Regions from separate parts of the Marinobacter shengliensis genome, predicted to be linked through region 3. Evidence: predicted binding sites of a transcription regulator. Region 3 holds the regulator's gene; each other region holds the start of a gene.
The links. Region 3 encodes sigma-54, which starts transcription at its own class of promoters, with help from an activator protein. Its sites were predicted from a motif close to ANTGGCATNNANNTTGCTNT; they were not measured.
Positions count from the first base shown of each region.

Region 1: glnA (glutamate--ammonia ligase) is a predicted target of sigma-54. The motif match lies at 1,973-1,992, and genes of this name have one in related genera.
Region 2: QUE75_RS00940 (CmpA/NrtA family ABC transporter substrate-binding protein) is a predicted target of sigma-54. The motif match lies at 1,033-1,052, and genes of this name have one in related genera.

Region 1 is NZ_AP028062.1:823,883-827,164, forward strand. It holds gene QUE75_RS03850 (DUF4124 domain-containing protein) at 1-238, opposite strand, end outside; gene glnA (glutamate--ammonia ligase) at 437-1,840, opposite strand; gene typA (translational GTPase TypA) at 2,232-3,282, shown strand, end outside.
Region 2 is NZ_AP028062.1:217,325-220,606, reverse strand. It holds gene QUE75_RS00945 (nitrate reductase) at 1-689, opposite strand, end outside; gene QUE75_RS00940 (CmpA/NrtA family ABC transporter substrate-binding protein) at 1,176-2,540, shown strand; gene QUE75_RS00935 (ABC transporter permease) at 2,552-3,282, shown strand, end outside.
Region 3 is NZ_AP028062.1:2,971,914-2,975,195, reverse strand. It holds gene ptsN (PTS IIA-like nitrogen regulatory protein PtsN) at 1-70, opposite strand, end outside; gene hpf (ribosome hibernation promoting factor) at 169-471, opposite strand; gene QUE75_RS13600 (RNA polymerase factor sigma-54) at 546-2,081, opposite strand; gene lptB (LPS export ABC transporter ATP-binding protein) at 2,265-2,990, opposite strand; gene lptA (lipopolysaccharide transport periplasmic protein LptA) at 2,998-3,282, opposite strand, start outside.

The DNA of each region.
Region 1 (3,282 bases), 2.1 Mb from region 3:
CATAGGCTGCACCTTCGCGCTCCACTTCCTCAAGCAACTGTTCGGTTTCTCTCACCGCGTCAGGCTTTGGCAGTGTGATGGTGGTTACCGGTTTAACCTCGATTTCTTCCCCGCCCTGCATGGGCTCGTCCGAGAAGGTTACATTGCCCTGGGCATCCACATGGCGGTAAACCTCTGCGTGGGCGGATGCGGTGGCCAGCAGTAACAAGCCGGTTGCGAGCGTGAGCGGTGCTTTCATGACAATAACCTGCGGTAGTGAACTGTCTCGATTATCGGCGGCGGGTGCAGGCATTTCAACGCCGGAGGGCGATCCCTTGGTTACATATCGTTAAGGGCGCGGGGTGTTTGGCGGGATTTGAGAAAAACGGCACAAAAAAGCCCCGCACGGGGCGGGGCTTTCAGGCTTAAATGCCCTGCACCTTATTGGTGCATTGCATTAGCAGGAGTAGTAAAGCTGGAACTCAACCGGGTGAGTGGTCATGTTCAGCTTCTCAACTTCACCGCGTTTCAGGTCAATGTAGCCTGCGATCATGTCTTCGGTGAACACGCCGCCACGGGTCAGGAACTCGTGGTCTGCTTCCAGGCAGTCCAGCGCTTCAGATAGTGTTTCGGCAACCTTCGGAATGTTCAGAGCCTCTTCCTTCGGCAGGTCATACAGATCCTTGTCCATGGCATCGCCAGGGTGGATCTTGTTCTGGATGCCGTCCAGGCCGGCCATCATCAGCGCAGCGAAGGCCAGGTACGGGTTGGCTGCCGGGTCCGGGAAGCGCACTTCGATACGACGTGCTTTCGGGCTGTTTACGTACGGAATACGGATGGACGCGGAACGGTTACGCGCAGAGTAGGCCAGCATAACCGGAGCTTCGAAGCCCGGAACCAGACGCTTGTAGCTGTTGGTGGCCGGGTTGGTGAAGGCGTTGATGGCCTTGGCATGCTTGATCACACCACCAATGTAGTACAGGGCGGCTTCACTCAGGCCTGCGTAGCTGTCGCCAGCGAACAGGTTCTTGCCGTCTTTGCTCAGGGACATGTGTACGTGCATACCGGAACCGTTGTCACCAACCACCGGCTTGGGCATGAAGGTGGCGGTTTTGCCGTAGGCGTGGGCCACGTTGTGTACGCAGTACTTCAGGATCTGAACTTCGTCAGCCTTGCGGGTCAGGGTATTGGCGCCAACGCCGATTTCACACTGGCCAGCGGTACCCACTTCGTGGTGGTGTACTTCAATTTCCAGACCCATGGATTCCATGGCGGCACACATGGCGCCACGCAGGTCGTGCAGGCTGTCGACCGGCGGAACCGGGAAATAGCCGCCTTTCACGCCTGGGCGGTGGCCGATGTTGTTGCGATCGAAGTCTTCGCCGGAAACCCAGGCAGCTTCTTCAGAGTGAATGTGGTAAGACGCGCCTTGCATGTCCACGTTCCATTTAACGGAGTCGAACACGAAGAACTCGGGCTCCGGGCCAAACAGCGCGCCATCGGCGATGCCGGTGGACTTCAGGTATTCTTCGGCACGACGGGCAACAGAGCGGGGATCGCGCTCATAACCCTGCATGGTAGACGGCTCTACAATGTTGCAGGTGATGTTGACGGTGGTTTCTTCGGTGAACGGATCCAGTACGGCGGTCTCGTCGTCCGGCATCAGGATCATGTCGGATTCGTTGATACCTTTCCAGCCAGCAATAGAGGAGCCGTCAAACATTTTGCCGTCAGCAAAGAAATCTTCATCGGCTTCGGTGGCGGGCAGGGTGACGTGCTGCTCTTTTCCGCGGCTGTCGGTGAAGCGCAGGTCAATCCATTTCACTTCGTGTTCTTTGATCAAATCAATCGTCTTGGACATTGTGCATGCTCCGTAGTGATGTCGTGTTCGTTATGCCGGATCGTTCAGCGGGCTGAAGCCCGATCTTTTTCAGGTCAGGGCAGCTTAACAGAAGCTATTGGCTCTTACCTTTCAATTACGGCTGCACAAGGATAAGCAAGGGGCTTGCCAGTTTTTCGGTTTTGCGCCAGAACAGCGCAGCGGCAAGGCTTTGGGGCGATTCTGGCGCACCGGAGTGCAGCTTACAGGCATTGGTTGCACTGAATGTGTGCACTTTATTGGTGCATTGATTCTTATCCTGCCTGATAACGGTGCATTAGTCGATTGGTTACATATTAGGCACTATTCTTCATATTATCGACATGGACTTTTCTATATACTGCTCGCCGCTAAATTCTGCAGGATACCCGTTGTGATTGATAAGCTTAGAAACGTTGCCATTATTGCCCACGTTGACCACGGTAAAACCACCCTGGTTGACCAATTGTTGCGCCAGTCTGGAACTTTGGACCGTAAAGAGCTCGAAAACGAGCGCGTTATGGACTCCAACGACCAGGAAAAAGAGCGTGGCATCACCATTCTGGCGAAGAATACCGCGCTGAAATGGAAAGACTACGACATCAACATCGTGGACACCCCGGGGCACGCGGATTTTGGTGGCGAAGTTGAGCGAGTCATGAGCATGGTAGACAGTGTGCTGTTGGTGGTGGATTCCATTGATGGCCCGATGCCGCAGACCCGTTTTGTAACCCAGAAGGCGTTTGCCGCTGGCCTGCGCCCGATCGTGGTGGTTAACAAGATTGACCGCCCCGGCGCGCGCCCGGACTGGGTGGTGGATCAGGTATTTGACCTGTTCGATAACCTTGGTGCCACCGACGAGCAGTTGGACTTCCCGATTGTTTACGCCAGTGCCCTGAACGGCATTGCCGGCATGGAGCATGAAAACCTGGACGACAACATGGATGCCGTATTCCAGGCGATTGTCGACCATGTGCCCGCGCCTTCCGTAGATCTGGACGGCCCGTTCCAGATGCAGATTTCCCAGTTGGACTACAACAGCTTCCTGGGCGTGATCGGTATCGGCCGCATTATGCGTGGCAAGGTCAGAACCAACACTCCGGTGGTGGCTGTCGGTGCCGATGGCAAGAAGCGTAATGGTCGTATCCTGAAAATCATGGGCCACTCCGGTCTGCAGCGTGTGGAAGTTGAAGAAGCGCAGGCTGGCGACATTGTGTGCGTGAGTGGTCTGGATCAGCTGTACATCTCTGATACCTTATGCGATCCCGCCAATGTTGAGGCACTGCCGGCGCTGACGGTTGACGAACCCACGGTATCCATGACCTTCCAGGTCAACGATTCACCGTTTGCTGGCAAAGAAGGCAAGTACGTGACCAGCCGTAACATCAAGGAACGTCTGGAAAAAGAACTGCTGCACAACGTGGCGCTACGGGTAGAAGAAGGGG
Region 2 (3,282 bases), 1.6 Mb from region 3:
CCGTGGTCATGCAGCCAAACCAGCAAGCCATTGAACAGCAGGGTGTCGGTTCCCGGCCGCAGTTGCAGGTGCAGGTCAGCCATCTCTGTGGTTGCGGTTTGCCTTGGGTCAATGGCTACCACTTTGCGCCCGGGCCGGTGGGACGCTTTTATCCGCTGATAAAGTACCGGATGCGTCCAGGCGGCATTACTGCCCGCCAGCACCAGCAAGTCCGCCAGCTCGAGGTCCTCATAACAGCCGGGCACGCAGTCCTCACCAAACGCCCTCTTGTGGGCTGCCACGGCAGACGACATGCACAACCGGGAATTGGTATCCACGTGCGGGGTGCCAATAAAGCCCTTGGCCAGCTTGTTGGCAATGTAATAGTCCTCTGTGAGCAGCTGCCCAGACAGGTAAAAAGCCACAGACTCCGGGCCATGGTCTCTGACCGAAACACGAATGGCTTCAGCTACCCGGTCAATGGCTTCCGACCACTCAACGGTATGCCCTGCCACACGGGGGGCCAGCAAACGGTCGTGTCCGGTCACGGTCTCATGTAACGCAGAGCCTTTGACACAAAGGCGACCATTATTGGCCGGGTGGCCAAGATCGCCCTGAACGGCGTCAGGTTTCGCCAGAACACCACAGCCCACACCGCAATAAGGGCAGGTGGTGGCGGTACTTCCGGGAGTGGTTCGGCGGTTTTTCATGATCAATCCTCTGCTTTACCCATAAAAAAGCCCGCCATCCGGGGTCTGTTTCCAGAGCCGGGGCGGGCTTCTTTGCCAAAATTGTCTGTTTTATGGAAAGCAATAACGGGGCCAGCGATTGCCAAAACAGCACTTGCCCGGCCGGCCTTGTGGCAACGCCCGGGCTACGGCCTTGTTCAGCAGATCCATCGGCTCCGGCAGGCCGGGATACACTTCTGCCTTGAGGTTTCACATTGGTGCGAAATCGCTCAGGTTGCACCAAAAACAGACCGGGCTCGATTGGCGTTTTCCTCACTCAACACGGAAGGGAATATCAAGCCTTTGAAAACTATGAATATTAAAAAATGGCACGGCTTATGCTGAGGTAACAGCGAACCATCAAGACATCACATCTCTCGTTCTAAGGCATTGGCGCCTGCTCTCCGGAAACGGAGGGTGGGCGTTTTTTTTGTGCGCCAGAAAAGAGAGACACAGAGAGGTAACAGCATGAACACACGCCGTCATCAACTCAGAGGCTTGCTCACAGGCGCACTGATTGGGCTGAGCACGCTGGCCCAGGCGAGCATCGGGCCGGCCGAGAAACCAGACCTGAAACTGGGCTTCATCAAACTCACCGATATGGCGCCACTGGCGGTTGCCTGGGAACAGGGCTACTTCCTGGACGAAGGCCTGTTCGTGGAACTGGAAGCCCAGGCCAACTGGAAAGTGCTGCTGGACCGGGTGATCACCGGCGAGCTGGACGGTGCCCACATGCTGGCCGGCCAGCCTTTGGGCGCGTCCATTGGCTATGGCACTCAGGCCAACATCATTACCGCCTTCAGCATGGACCTCAACGGCAACGCGATTACCGTGTCCAACGCGGTATGGGAAACCATGAAGCCCCACCTGGACATGGATGGCGACAAACCCGCCCACCCGATCTCCGCGAGCGCGCTGAAACCGGCGGTGGAGCAATCCCTGAGCAAAGGCGAGCGGTTCCGGATGGGCATGGTGTTCCCGGTGTCCACCCACAACTACGAACTCCGCTACTGGCTGGCCGCCGGCGGCCTGAATCCCGGCTTCTACGCCCCACAACGGGGTGATACCAGTGGCACCTTGCAGGCCGATGTTCATCTGTCCGTTACCCCGCCGCCGCAAATGCCAGCCACCATGGAAGCTGGCACCATTCAGGGCTACTGCGTGGGCGAACCCTGGAATCAGCAGGCGGTGTTCAAGGGCATCGGGGTGCCGGTCATCACCGATTATGAGATCTGGCCAAACAACCCTGAGAAAGTCTTTGGCGTGACCGAGACCTGGGCAGAGAAGCATCCCAATACCCACCTGCGGTTGTTGCGGGCACTGATCCGCGCGGCTTACTGGCTGGATGAAAACGACAACGCAAACCGCCAGGAAGCAGTAGAGCTCCTTTCCCGCTCCAGCTACGTGGGCGCAGACAAAGACGTGATCGCTAACTCCATGACCGGCACGTTCGAATACGAGAAAGGGGATGTGCGGGAGGTTCCGGACTTCAACGTGTTCTTCCGCTATCACGCCACTTACCCCTATCCCTCTGATGCAATCTGGTATCTGACCCAGATGCGCCGGTGGGGCCAGATTCCGGACGCCAAGCCAGATGACTGGTACATGCAGACCGCAGCCAGGGTATACCGGGGTGATCTGTATGCTCAGGCCGCGCAGTCACTGATCGATGATGGTGTGATGAACGCCAGTGACTTCCCTGACTTTGACGCTGAGAACTTTGAACGCCCCTTCCAGGGCCAGCTGATTGACGGCGTGCCTTTCACACCCCGTGAACCGAACGCTTACATAGACCGTTTTGATATCGGGCTGAAAGGCACCGAGACACCGTAAGGGGGCACAACATGAGCACATTAAGCATAAGGATTGGCCAGTCGATGGCCGCCAGGAGCCGCAACCTGCTCGCCCGGCTGAGCCCAAATGAATTGTTGGCGGCTGGCAAACAGGCCTTGCTGCCCTTGATCGGAATTCTGGTGTTTCTGGGATTCTGGCATCTGGCAGCACCCCAGGTGCAGACGTCCCTTGGCGCATTTCCGGGGCCAGCTCAGGTCTGGGAGCAGGCGGGACAACTCTGGCAAGAACACGCCAACCAGCGGGAACGCGCCAGCCAGTTCATCGCCATGCAGGAGCAGCGTAATGCCAGGATTCTGGCCGACAACCCGGAGGCGGAGGTACGAATCCGGTCTTACCCGGGCGCACCCACCTTTATCGATCAGATCGGTACCAGCCTGGTCACGGTGTTGTCAGGATTTGCCCTGGCCACGCTGATTGCGGTGCCCCTGGGAATTGTGTTCGGTCTTAACCGGTATTTTCAGGCGGCGGTCAATCCGCTGATCCAGATCTTCAAGCCGGTGTCGCCCCTGGCCTGGCTGCCACTGGTCACCATGGTGGTGTCAGCCACGTACGTCAGCGATGACCCGATGTTCCAGAAGTCGTTTCTGACGTCGATGATCACGGTCACCCTTTGCAGCCTGTGGCCCACGCTGATCAATACCAGCGTGGGCGTGGCCGCGGTGAATCCGGACCTGCTGAACGTGTCGAAGGTGCTGAAGCTGTCGTTCTGGACCCACGTTCG
Region 3 (3,282 bases):
AGGCTGGCACTCGGCACAGCGTCAGTTCGGGAGCCAGAATGTTGTCGATGGTCAGGGATGTATCGCTCATGGATCGACTGTGATTCCGTAAAAAAAAGGCTGCGGCCGGTATGCCCCGCCGCAGCTCGTATCATTGAAACACCCGGTACGGTGGCGCGATGAGCGCGCTCAGCCGTTGCCGTGCATCCGGTCTACGTTCTTTTCTTTGTGCTTGAGGATCTGGCGGTCCAGCTTGTCCACCAGCGAATCAATCGCGGCGTACATATCCTCACTCTCAGCCTTTGCGTGGATCTCGCCACCGATGACATGCAGGGTGGCTTCAGCCATCTGACGTACCTTCTCAACTTCCAGCGTCACCTGACAGTTACTGATGTGGTCAAAGTGACGCTCCAGCTTCTCGAACTTGGTGTTGACGTAATCCTTCAGTGCAGGGGTCAGTTCTACGTGATGGCCTGAAATGTTGAGTTGCATAGGCGTCTCCTGTTGTCATCATGCCGATGTTGCCACCGGGCTACGTGTCCGGTGCCTCATGCACCGGAAAAATGTTAAACCAGTCTCTTGCGCTCGTTTGAAGGAGGGATGTGCATGGCCTCCCGGTATTTGGCAACGGTGCGCCGGGCCACATTGATGCCCTGATCTCCAAGCATGGCTGCAATCTTGCTATCGCTCAACGGCTTTTTTGGAGTTTCTTCTGAAATCAGTTTCTTGATCATCGCACGAATAGCGGTGGAGGAACATTCTCCGCCCTCAGCGGTACTGACGTGGCTGGAGAAAAAGTACTTCAGCTCGAAAATGCCGCGGGGTGTGTGCATATACTTTTGAGTGGTGACCCGTGAAATGGTGGATTCGTGCATTTCCACGGCCTGTGCGATGTCCGAGAGGATCAGCGGTTTCATCGCTTCCTCCCCCTGGTCCAGGAAACCCTGTTGGTGCTCAACAATCCGGGTGGCGACTTTCAGCAGCGTTTCATTGCGGCTTTGCAGGCTTTTAATGAACCACTTGGCCTCCTGCAGTTGATCCCGCAGGTAGGTGTTATCAGCACTGCTATCGGCGCGACGGATCAGTGATGCGTAGCTGGCGTTGACCCGAATTCTCGGGGCGATCTCCGGATTGAGCTCAACACGCCACCGGCCCTCGTGTTTTCGGACGATGACGTCCGGTATCACGTAATCCGGCTCCGCTCGGTCTACCACATCACCCGGGCGAGGGTTGAGGCTGGTAATCAGGGCCAGAACCTCGCGCAACTGATCTTCTTTGAGTCTGCTGCGGCGCAGCAGTTGCGCGTAATCCCGGTTGCCCAGCAAATGCAGGAACTGGGTAACCACCAGGCGGGCCTGTCGAAGCCAGGGGGTATCTGGCGGCAACTGGTTGAGCTGAATCAGCAGGCATTCCTGCAGGTCCCGGGCGAACACGCCCGGCGGGTCGAAGTGTTGTAGCCGGTGCAGGACCGCCTCTACCTCGTCCAGTTCAAGGGGGTCTTCTTCAGTTTCGTCCTGCAGGCCGGAATGGATTTCCTCAATCGGTGAGGTCAGGTAACCGCGCTCATCCACAGCGTCCATCAGGGCGTGGGCGATTGCCTGGTCACGCTCGCTCATGGGGGTCAGGTTGAGCTGCCATTCCAGGTGGTCCTGGAGGGTCTCGGCCGGTGAATTGCGGGTTTCGAAATCCGACTCGTTCTCGTCATCCCCTTTGCTGGCTGGCGCCGGTGCAGACTGGTAGATATCGTCCCAGGCGGTGTCTACGGGCAGGTCGTCGGGGATGTTATCCGGGATGTCGTTTTCGGAAGCCCAGTCCGGGCCATTTTCGTTTTCATCCCAGTCAGAGGCAGCCTCAGTGGCTGGTTCATCGTGGTCGGAATCCCGGTCTTTATGTTCGTCCCGGGTATCGTCATCCGTATCGGGGGTGTCAGACTGATCGTCATCCTCGGAGGTTTCCAGCATGGGGTTGGATTCCAGTGCCTGCTGGATTTCCTGCTGGAGGTCGAGGGTGGAAAGCTGAAGCAGGCGAATGGCCTGTTGCAGCTGGGGCGTCATGGTCAGACTCTGGCCCATCTTAAGCTGTAATGAGGCTTTCATAACCATGGCTCAAGATCCATAAATCAAGGGTGTCCCGGTAGTGACGTTGCCTGCTGTCAGGCAAAAAAATTGTTATACGCTGGTTACTTGCCGCTCACTGGTATCAGTATAAGCAAGTTCTTTGCCGAGTTTACTTGCTACAGATCATCAAAACAATCAGACCTCGGTCGTCGAGGGGTTTTCTTCCGCTCACAGGTGGAACTCATCACCCAGGTAGACTTCCTTGACCTGTTGGTTGGCCAGGATGGCTTCCGCATTGCCGGAGGCGATGATATGGCCGCCGGAGACAATGTAGGCGTTTTCACAAATATCGAGGGTTTCCCGCACGTTGTGATCGGTGATCAGCACGCCAATGCCCTTGTCCCGCAAATGCCGAATGATGTGCTTGATGTCACTGACTGAAATCGGGTCTACCCCGGCGAAGGGCTCATCCAGCAGAATAAACGCAGGTTCCATGGCCAGCGCTCTGGCGATTTCGACGCGCCGCCGTTCACCACCGGACAGCGCCATACCCAGGCTGTCCCGGATATGGGTGATGTGAAATTCCTCGAGCAGTTCCTCAAGTTTGGCTTCCCGCTCCGGCCGTTTCATGCCTTTTCGGGTTTCCAGAATGGCCATGATGTTGTCGCGCACGGTTAGTTTGCGGAATACCGAGGCTTCCTGGGGCAGGTAGCCGATGCCTTTGCGTGCCCGGCCATGCATGGGCAGGGGCGTGATGTCCTGGCTGTCAATGGTGATTCGGCCGCGGTCGGAGGGTACAAGCCCGACAATCATGTAAAAACAGGTAGTTTTCCCTGCACCGTTGGGGCCGAGCAGGCCTACGATTTCTCCGGACCGGATTTCCAGAGACACATCCAGAACCACTTTTTTCTGTTTGTAGCTTTTTGCCAGGTTGCTGGCCCTGAGAACTGCCATCAGTAACCTATTCGTCTGTGGGGTTGCTGGAGCCGCGAGGCTGAATCACCATTTCCACCCGGCCAGAGCTTTCTTCCGAAGGCGTGCCGCCTTCTGCCGTGACCACCCTGCGCACGGTGTCGTATTGGATGACGTCGCCCCGGAACACATTGTTGCCTTGTTCAATCACTGCCTGGCGCTCGAACGTCAGCCGGTTTTCCGCCGCTGACCAGGTGATGGTCCGTGCCCGGGCGTCTGTCATGGCTTCACCTTCCCGTGCCGGCTGGCGATATCGGGCGGGTTCGCCGCTCGC